Regions from separate parts of the Streptosporangium sp. NPDC020072 genome, predicted to be linked through region 2. Evidence: riboswitches for the same ligand, from Rfam matches in the RefSeq annotation. Region 2 holds a riboswitch; each other region holds the start of a gene.
What was found. Region 2 has a riboswitch for cyclic di-AMP ahead of ABZ470_RS10955 (NlpC/P60 family protein). Riboswitches for the same ligand answer to the same signal wherever they lie in the genome.

Region 1: it holds a riboswitch for cyclic di-AMP, as region 2 does, so the genes downstream of both, ABZ470_RS00080 (hypothetical protein) here and ABZ470_RS10955 (NlpC/P60 family protein) in region 2, are expected to answer to the same signal.
Region 3: it holds a riboswitch for cyclic di-AMP, as region 2 does, so the genes downstream of both, ABZ470_RS34695 (CHAP domain-containing protein) here and ABZ470_RS10955 (NlpC/P60 family protein) in region 2, are expected to answer to the same signal.

What each region holds. Positions count from the first base shown of each region.
Region 1 is NZ_JBEYAB010000001.1:15,735-19,002, forward strand. Features, by position in the region: gene ABZ470_RS00070 (DeoR/GlpR family DNA-binding transcription regulator) at 1-125, shown strand, start outside; gene galT (galactose-1-phosphate uridylyltransferase) at 122-1,201, shown strand; cyclic di-AMP (ydaO/yuaA leader) riboswitch at 1,273-1,407, shown strand; gene ABZ470_RS00080 (hypothetical protein) at 1,410-2,387, shown strand; gene ABZ470_RS00085 (winged helix-turn-helix domain-containing protein) at 2,384-3,049, opposite strand.
Region 2 is NZ_JBEYAB010000004.1:289,107-292,374, forward strand. Features, by position in the region: gene ABZ470_RS10950 (LuxR C-terminal-related transcriptional regulator) at 344-544, shown strand; gene ABZ470_RS10955 (NlpC/P60 family protein) at 715-1,764, opposite strand; cyclic di-AMP (ydaO/yuaA leader) riboswitch at 1,770-1,921, opposite strand; gene ABZ470_RS10960 (amino-acid N-acetyltransferase) at 2,256-2,891, shown strand.
Region 3 is NZ_JBEYAB010000017.1:117,468-120,735, reverse strand. Features, by position in the region: gene ABZ470_RS34700 (ABC transporter substrate-binding protein) at 1-619, opposite strand, end outside; gene ABZ470_RS34695 (CHAP domain-containing protein) at 1,015-1,713, opposite strand; cyclic di-AMP (ydaO/yuaA leader) riboswitch at 1,729-1,866, opposite strand; gene ABZ470_RS34690 (oxidoreductase) at 2,251-3,123, opposite strand; gene ABZ470_RS34685 (hypothetical protein) at 3,268-3,268, shown strand, end outside.

The DNA.
Region 1 (3,268 bases), on a different contig from region 2:
TCGCCGAGCTGTCCGAGGCCCACGTCCTGATCACGGACTCCGGGCTCGGGCGGGAGGCCCGCGAGGAACTCGCCGCCAGGGTCGGTGAGCTGGTCGTCGCCGGTGACGGGACCCGCGACCGATGAGGCGCACCGCGACCCACCTGGCCGACGGCCGCGAGCTGTTCTACTTCGACCTGCGGGACGACGCGGCGCGCGGCGCGGTCGACACGCGCGACCTGCCGCCCAGGCCCGCCGCCTCCGAGCTGCGTTACGACCCGCTCACCGAGGAGTGGGTCGCGGTCGCCGGGCACCGGCAGGGCCGTACGTTCCTGCCGCCCGCCGACGAGTGCCCGCTGTGCCCGTCGGCGCCCGGCCGTCCGACCGAGATCCCCTCCCCCACCTACGACGTGGCCGTCTTCGAGAACCGCTTCCCGTCCTTCTCCACCAACCTGGGCGCCTACCCGCAGGTCGGCGGCCTGAGTGAGGTACGGCCCGGCGTCGGCAGGTGCGAGGTCGTCTGCTTCACCTCCGAGCACGACTCCTCCTTCTCCATGCTTTCTCCCGAGCGGGTCGAGCTGGTGATGGAGGCGTGGATCGACCGCACCGTCGCGCTCTCCGCGATGCCCGGGGTCGAGCAGGTGTTCTGCTTCGAGAACCGCGGCCCGGAGATCGGCATCACCCTGCCCCATCCGCACGGCCAGATCTACGCCTATCCCTACGTGACCCCGCGTACCCGGACCCTGCTCGGCGCGGCGCGGCGGCACAGGGAGCGCACCGGTGGCGACCTCTTCGCCGACGTGCTCGCGGCCGAACGGGAGGCCGCCGAGCGTGTGGTCGCGGCCAACGAGCACTGGACGGCGTTCGTGCCCGCCGCGGCCCGCTGGCCGGTCGAGGTCCATCTCTACCCGCACCGCGGGGTTCCCGGCCTCGACGGACTCGACCCCGCCGAGCGCGCGGCGTTCGGACCGCTCTACACCGAGGTGCTGCGCCGCCTGGACGGGCTGTTCGGGGTGCCCATGCCGTACGTCTCGGCCTGGCACCAGGCACCGGTGCGGGTGGACAGGGACCTGGCGTACACGCATCTTGAGCTGTTCAGCATCCGCCGGGCGCCGGACAAGCTCAAGTATCTCGCCGGGTCCGAGTCGGCCATGGGGGCCTTCGTGAACGACGTTCCGCCTGAGGAGACAGCTCGGCGCCTGCGCGCCGTTGTCACGGAATGATCACCGATCGGTCTCGACTCGGGGTCGCGCGGTCACCTTTTTACCATTACTATCCTCACGCATCGGACAAACAGCACGATATGCCTAATCTCAGGTGCCTCACCTGAGAACCGGGGACCCATGCATCTGGGGTGAACCACTTCGGTGGAAGGGCTTCCTCCAGCCCGAACCCGTCAGCTAACCCGGTCGGCGTGAGGAGAGGAGAGCTGTGACGGCTCTGTCCCCCGCTTTCCATCGACGTACGGCCGCCGCCTGCCTGGCCTCGGCCCTCACCTTCGCCTTCGCCCTCGGCGGCACGGGAACGGCGGGCGCCGCGCCGAAGCCCGACGAATCCCGGCTCCGCGCCGAACTGACCCAGCTCAACAAGAAAGTCGACCGGCTCATCGAGGCGTACGCCGCCAAACGGGAGTCGCTGAAGAAGGCGCAGGAGGCGGAGAAGGTCGCGCAGGCCGACCTGCGCCAGGCGGAAGCGGCCTACGCCGAGGCGGGCAGGGAGGTCGCCTCCATCGTCCAGATCCGTTACCAGAACGGCCCCCTCGACCTTCCCTCGATCCTGTCGGCCCCCGAGGTGGGCGGCGCGGCCGTCATGGAACAGCTGACCGCCCAGCAGATCGCCCAGCTGCAGGGCTTCGCCCGGAGCCGGGACCTCATGAAACAGGCCGCGGACAGGACGGCCCAGCTCTCCAGGCAGATCGAGCAGGAGGCCAAGACGGTGCAGGTTCAGCGTGAGGACGCGGAGAAGGTCATCCGCGTGATCGAGGACAAGCTCGAACAGCTCGTTCCCACAGGCTCGGGGCGCCGCTCCGACGGCAGCTGGGCGCCCCAGCTGCCCACCGGGTCCGACAACATCACCGACCGCACGCGGATCATGCGCGAGGCCGTCGGACAGGCCTTCCAGCTGCCCCACGAGGTGGGCTGCTACCGATCGGCGAACGACGGGGGCGAGCACCCCCTCGGCCGGGCCTGCGACTTCATGATGAGCACCGGCGGGTCCATGCCCACCGCGGCCAACGTCAAGCTCGGCGACGAGCTCGCCGCCTGGGCCCTGAAGAACAGGGACAGGCTCGGCGTCAAGTACGTCATCTGGCGTCAGCGCATCAACACCGGTTCCGGCTGGCGTGCCATGTCCAACCGGGGCGGTGTGACCGCCAACCACTACGACCACGTGCACATCTCGATGTACTAGAGAAGATCGGACCCCGCGGCGGCGCGCTCGATCGAGCCGGCCACCCTGGACCTGGTCGAGTGGATCCGAGCCACCGGCTGGACCGCGCTCACAAACGTGGCTGGTTCCTGGGCCTCCGGCCGCGATCGTGCCCACGGTCTCGGCGCTCTGGGCGCGGCAACGCATCCGCCAACGGTTGAAGTGGTCACGAAGCTCCCGGGGCGTGCCCGAGGCCGACACCGGCACACTGGTCGTCGAGAGGCCGCCGGTCGACGGCGAGGTAAAGATCCACGTCCAGGAGGCCCCGGGGCGGCCTCAGGTTCTGCCCGCACTCGTCTTCCCAGCACAGCCGGGCGCCCAGGTCGAGCGCCGCCCTCTATCGCCGGCCACTCCTCGACGACCCACGAGGTGATCACCCCCTCGCCACGCTCAACAGCCCGCTGCGCAGGGATCTGCGGACTCCAGCCCAGGCGGTGCAGAAGACACGACACCCCACGCAAGGTGTGGCGGACGTGAAACAACACCGCGATCAGGTCGGCGATTCGGACCGGCGTCCAGCGCTGGTCCTCCACATATCCGTGCGCGGCCGGACCACGCTCCAACCCGGCCCGCAGCCGCTGCAGGCGCCGCTCGTCCAGCCGGCACCTCTCCCCGCCCGGCCCCTTGGAGGCCAACGCCTCCATGCCACCTCCCTGCCAGGTGTGATTTCACCGACCAGCATTCACACAGTCAGAAAAAGACTCTCCGCCACTACCGATCGCGCTGCTCATCCGGGCTTCGATGAAGGAGCCGGCCTCGTGCTTCCCGTACGCCGGCCGGGTCGCGAGACGGCGGTGGGCGCAAAACCGTTTGCCCTCGCGTGGCGGGCTCAGGGAACGTGGTGTTCATGGCGCCGTGTCCAT
Region 2 (3,268 bases):
CCGACCGGCGCCGGGGCCGTGGTCGGCGGGGCTCCGGCGAAACCTTGGTCTGCGAGGACGTGGCGCGCGGCGGGCGCCCCCGGCCACGGACCCTGACTTGTCCGTGACTTAACCATAAAGGCGCCGACATATCATGAGTACTTCACGTAGCGACCACTATGTCAACAGCGCGTGCTACCTCTATGAAGTGTGGAACTTGACGACCTTTGAACAAGCCGTTTACCGTTCCTGACGGGCGACACTGATTCCAGACAACTCACGCCTCGATTAGCAGGTGCGGGGGGAGCGACTCCAGATGGCATATCCCGAAGTGGATTCCCGTCGCGGCGACAGCCTCCTGGGCATGGGCGAGGTCGGCCTCACAGATGAGGATCTCGTGCTGCTGGCGGAGCTGGCCAAGGGCGTCACGGTCGACCGGGTCGGACGCCGCCTCGACATCAGCGGAAGAACGGTCCGCCGTAGACTCCGCGGAATCTGCGACCGCATCGGCGTGGCGACGGCCATCGAGGCGGTCGCCTGGGCGGCCCGCAGACGCCTCATCTGAGGCGAGCCCTTACCCGAAGCCGTCCCGGGCCCCCGCGTACGGCAGGGGCCCCCTGAGGGGCCGCTGTGGCCGTACGCGACCCGGGTGCGTCCTTCCCCGAACCGCCGTCGGCGGTTCGGGGCGGTCCGGCCGGCCCAGCCGGTTCAGGCGGTCCGGGCGGTTCAGGCGGCTCAGTCGGCGATGCGCACCCCGCCCGCGAAGGGACGGTTGTCGATCGGGGCGATGTGAATGACGTCGCCGGTCTGCGGCGCGTGGACCATGAGGCCCGCGCCGATGTAGATCCCGACGTGGTGCAGGTCGCTGTAGAAGAAGACGAGGTCTCCCGGGCGCAGGTCGCTCCTTGAGGAGATGTGGGTGCCCGCGGTCCACTGGTCGCCCGTGTAGTGCGGCAGGCTGATGCCGACCTTCTGGTAGGCCCACATCACCAGGCCGGAGCAGTCGAAGGAGTTGGGGCCCTCGGCCCCCCACACGTACGGCTTGAGCTGCTGGGTGAGGGCCCAGCGGGCGGCCTCGGCGGCCTTGCCCGAGCCGATGATCGGCACGTTGACCTTGACCCGGCTGCCCCGGTTGCGCCCGGCCTGCGAACGCACCTCGCTGAACAGGTCGCTCTCGACCCGCTTCACCAGCCGTTCGATCTTGGTCCGCCGGTCACCGAGGTCGGACAGGAGGTCCTTGACCTCGTCGGTGCGGGCCTTGGCGCTGGCCTGCGCGCGCTGGGCGGTCTCGATCGCCTTGCTGACCTGCGCGACCTCCTCGCTCTGCTGCTGCTGGAGCGCGTAGTTCGTGGTGGCCTGGTCGAGGAAGGTGTCCGGGTTGGACGACTGGGTGAAGGCCAGCGCCGAGGCGAGCCCACCCGCCATGTAGGTGCTCTGGGCGAGCAGGGTGGCCTTGGTGCGCCGCTCGGCCAGCTGTGACTCGCTGGCGGCGAGGGTCTTCTTCGCGCTCTCCGCGGCGCGCTGCGCCTGCTTGAGCTTGACCCGCCCGCCGTTGTACTGCTCGGTGAGCGTCTCGATCTCGGTGTGCAGCTTCTCAGCCTGCTTGGCGAGCTCCTGCAGACTCGGTTTCGGCTCCGCGGTCGCGGCGAAGGGGGCGCCGAGGAGCAGGGAGGCGAAGGCGAGCCCGGCGATCACCACCTTGTGCCGCGGCCTGCGCACCCGGTGTTCTCGATGGCGGGCGTTCCCGCCCGCGCTCTCTCTCCCACGGTTGCGCGTGCGCTTCACCAACAGGCTCCTCTCTCGGCCGCCTACCGGGTTAGCTGACGGGTTCGGGCCGGAGGCAGCCCTACCGAGGCGCCGGTGGCACATCGGATTCACCCCGGGGGACGGCTGGAGGGTGGGTCCCCGGTTCCCCGAGTCGGGGATTCGGCGGCGCAGCACTTTACGGGTGCTGACATCGAGGACGGACATTAGTGCAATTGGCGGTTCATGCTCAACCAGAACTGTGAAGCCGGTGGAGCTTTCGCAACTGAAATGTCACGGTCGGGTCACGCAATTTCATGATCGACATATGTGCCACGCCGGGCATCCGCCTCCCCTGGCACGGGGGCGGAGATTCTCGCAGGTCCGGGCCTTCGGACGGGGCCGGTCGAGGCACGCCCGCCGGGCGGCCTCCCGGGGCGCGAAGAAGACGGCGAGATTCATCCGGCGGACCCTGCGGCCGAGATAAGGGCAGGCCGTAAACAAGCGGTGACGAGGACGTACTCTGATCAGTCATGGAGCAGGTTGCGCAACAGTCCCCGGTGCGGGCCGTACCCGGCCGGGACGAGGTTTCCCCGGAGGCCCCGGAAGGGGAGTCGGCGGCGGTCTCCGGCGACGTCCCGGAAGGATCGTCGGCGGAGATCACGGTGCGCAGGGCCAGGACGCCGGACGTCCGCGCCATCCGCCGCCTGGTCGACACCTACGCCGGAGCGGGGCCGCGCCTGCTGGAGAAGGCGACCGTCACCCTTTATGAGGACATCCAGGAGTTCTGGGTGGCCGACGTGGCGGGAAAGGTCGTCGGCTGTGGAGCACTGCACGTCCTGTGGGAGGACCTGGCCGAGATTCGCACGGTCGCCGTCGATCCCGACTGCCGGGGTATGGGAATCGGCCACCGGATCGTCTCCCGTCTCATCGGCGTCGCCGGAGACCTCGGACTGCGCAGGGTCTTCTGTCTCACCTTCGAGATCGATTTCTTCGCGAGACACGGATTCAGGCAGATCCAGGGCACACCCGTCGCGCCGGAGGTCTACGCGGAACTTCTCGCCTCCTATGACGAAGGTGTGGCAGAGTTCCTTGATCTGGAGCACGTCAAGCCGAACACCTTGGGAAACACCCGGATGCTGCTCCATCTGACACCGCGGGGCCACTAGCTTGACCGTGGTGCTGACTGATCGGAAAGGTGACTGTTGTTACCTATGTCGATACGTTGTGCACCAGCAAGCATGTGAGTCTGACATGTGCCACATGCGCAGTCGAAGTGAGGTGACGCGGTGAGCACCGGACAGCCACCGTATCCGCAGGATGATCCCGAGCGCGACCGCACACCGTCGGGGCATCCGCAATACGGACAGAACGCGGGTCGAGCCCCCGGAGAACTCGATCCCGATGTGACAGTCGTGGGATATCGATCGGAGGCCTCACAGCCGAACACCGGACCTGGGCAGACCCAGCCCGGGTACGGCCAGCAGCAGGGTTACGGCCAGCAGGCCGCCCAGCCCGGTTACGGTCAGCAGGCCGCTCAGCCCTC
Region 3 (3,268 bases), on a different contig from region 2:
CCTTTCCGGGATTGGCGGCCTGGAACCTCCTGCCGACGTCCATGAAGGACTTCCAGTCGGGCCAGAGCCTGCCGACCTCCTCGCGGTCCGTGGGCAGGCCCGCCTTCTCGAACAGGTCGGTGCGGTAACACATGGTCATGCCGCCGATGTCGGTGCCGAGAGCGAACAGCTTGCCCTCGGCGTTGACGCCGTTGTCCCACTTGGCAGGGGGGAAGTCGGCCTTGCGGCCTCCGAGGCCATACTGCCCGAGGTCGGTGAAGAACTGCGGGCGGGCCTTCATCAGGCCCATCGCGCCCTCGTCCAGGGCGACCACGTCGGCCGCGCCGCTGCCCGCCTGCAACCGCTGGAGCAACTGGGGCAGGTAGACGTCCTCGAAGCGGTCGGTCAGGTTCTGGTATCTGATCTGGATGCCGGGATGGGCGGCGTTCCAGGCCTGGGCGGCCTTGTCGTAGCCGAAGTTCTCGCCGCCGCCGAAGGTGTGCACGGTGACGACGACCGGTTCGGCCGCCGTGGACGCGGGCCCGTCCGTCCCGCCGGAACCGCACGAGGTCAAGGCCAGCGCCGCGGCCGTGACCGTCGTGACCGCGGCGAGCCTGCCGCGCCGCCTGTGGTTCAACATTCCGGACCCCTCTCAGGTCGTTCGCCCGAATCGGTGGGAGGTGTCGTCACGGGCCGGTCCCCGACAGACGCGGCTCTGCGACGAGGCGGTTCCTCAACGTATTGGGAGCGCTCCCACGAAGCGTGGCCGACGAGTTGACCGACGTCAATACGGCGAGACGCAACCGTTACCCCCCTCCGTTTCCATTGCGACTTATGGGCTCAAATGACCACAAAATGGATGCGCTTCTTTTTGGGAGCGCTCCCATATCGGCGGAGGGGCGGGACGCCGAAAGGGCCGTGGCTGGGGAGCCACGGCCCTTTCCGGATTCGGGGGATCACCGCCGCGGCGGGCGGGGAGTCCGCCGCGGATGGGGGTCCCGTACGGCGGGGGCCGTACGGAGGGAGGGGATGGGGTCAGCCGCTGTAGACCGGGTAGCCGTAGCCGACGACCTGGGAGGTCGGACGGATGCGCTGCTCGACCTTGCCGTTGCCGGTGTTGCCCTCGATCGTGGTGATCGTGCCGTTGCCGTTGTCCTGCTTCACGAAGCCGACGTGGTCGATCCCGTCGAGGTCCTTGCCGCCCTTCCAGTCGAAGTAGACGACGGCGCCGGGCTTGGGAGTGGTGCCCCAGTGGCCGTTGTCCCTGAACCACTTGGCGTGGGTGACGGTGTAGGCGTCCCAGCCCATGGTGGGGCGGATGCCGGCCTGCTCGCCGACCCAGGAGACGAACATCGCGCACCAGGGGGCGTTGGCGTAGTCCTGGATGCGGCCGCCGTCACGGGCGGTGGTCTCCTTGGCGCGCTCACTGGACATGTACCAGGAGTGGAACTTGGTGCCGCCGCCCTGGGCGTTCTCGCTGACGCCGATCTGCTGGGAGGCGATGTTCAGAACCTGCTGGGCGGTCACCTTGGGCAGGCGCTCGGCCGTGGTCTGGAGGCTGGTCTTGGCGGTGTCCGCGCTCGCGTTCCGGACGGTGGCGGACGTCTGCTCGGGGGTGTCCGCCAGGGCGGGTCCACCGGCGACGACTCCGCCGCTGAGGGCGATGGCGGTGCCGAGGATGACACGGGCCAGGTAGTGCGTCTTGGGGGTGGAGGTAAGGCGGTGCTTGGCCATGGGGTACTGCTCCTTGCGTCGCTTCCATGCCGCCTACCGGGTTAGCTGACGGGTTCGGACTGGAAAGTGTCCTACAGCGCGTATGCGCTGATTCACCCCAAAGGACCTGGGTCCCCGGTTCCGCGAGACTCGCGGATTCGGCGGCCGTGTCCATCAGGCGGATGTCCACCTGGTGGAGCACGGTCGGGCAATGTCGTGGCAATGCGCTGACCTGCGAAGGTCTGGGCGTTCGCCGCGAATTCGTTGAACGTACGTGAACCGGACAGACGATTACAAGTCCGACACATTGCCTTGGCTTGGGAATGGGCCCCGTTCGAGGGGGAAGACTGGGGCCTCGTCCACCCGGGACGATCTCCCTTTCGGTGACGCGATCCCCGGTGGGAGAGGGGATCGCGACACGACGGGCACGGTGAAGGGCAAGGGCAAGGACTTCGCGTGCCAGGTGAACGTAGATCTTTTGGCCGACCCCTCCTCCACCGGGTCAAGAGGGGGTCTCTTTACCCGTCCCGGCGGGGTCGCCCCTGCCCCCGGGGCCGGTCAGGGGCGTGACGTGAGCGCGGCGAACCGTACGCCCGTGAGCTCCTCGGAGACGATCCACAGCCGCCGCGCCAGGTCTTCGTCGAGAGCCCTGGGCGAAGGCGTCAGCGCCCTGGGGCCGGGGCCGACGTACGTGCCGCCGGCCACGCCGGGGTGGGTCGCGGCGTACAGGGAGGGGAGGGCCCCTTTCTCCGGAGCCTTGAGCGCCAGCCGCATGAAGGCGGTGACCGGCCGGGTGAACACGCCCGGCCGCATGATCGAGGTGGCCGTCGGCCCGGGATGGACGGCCAGGCTGAGCAGTTTGCCTCCGGCCAGGCGCTGTAGTTCGAGGGCGAACAGCAGGTTGGCCAGCTTGGACCTGCAGTAGGCGCCGAAGCGGCGGTAGCCGTTCTCCAGCCCCAGGTCGTCGAAGTCGATCCGCCCCATCGCGTGCGCGCCACTGGAGACCGTGACGACCCTGGCCCCCTGTCCGGCCAGCAGCCGGGGCAGTAGCGACCCGGTCAGGGCGAAGTGCCCGAGATGGTTGACGCCGAACTGGGCCTCGAAGCCGTCGGCCGTCGTCCGCCGTGGAATCATGGCGACGCCCGCGTTGTTGACGAGGAGGTCGATCGGCCGGTCAAGGTCGTCCGTGAACGCCCGCACCGAAGCGAGATCGGCCAGGTCAAGGCCTCTGATCTCGGCCCGTCCCTCCGGGGCCGCCGCCCTGACCCTCTCCAGCGCCACCCGCCCCCTGGCCCGGTCGCGCGCGGTCATGATCACCTCGGCGCCTCGCCGGGCGAGGTGCAGGGCGGTCGCCAGCCCTATCCCGCTGCTGGCACCCGTGACCAGTGCCGTGCTGCCGGACAGGTCGGGAATGTCATCAGCGGTCCACATGATCGGCGTCTCCGGGGCCAGCTGTACGAAACGGTTTCGTACACTACGGTAGATCGTCACGAGTACGACCCGCAAGAGGGCATATTCGTGTGTTCACCCGTAGTTCCCGGCGCCGTAAGACGTCCGGGTTACGGTGAGGCGGTCG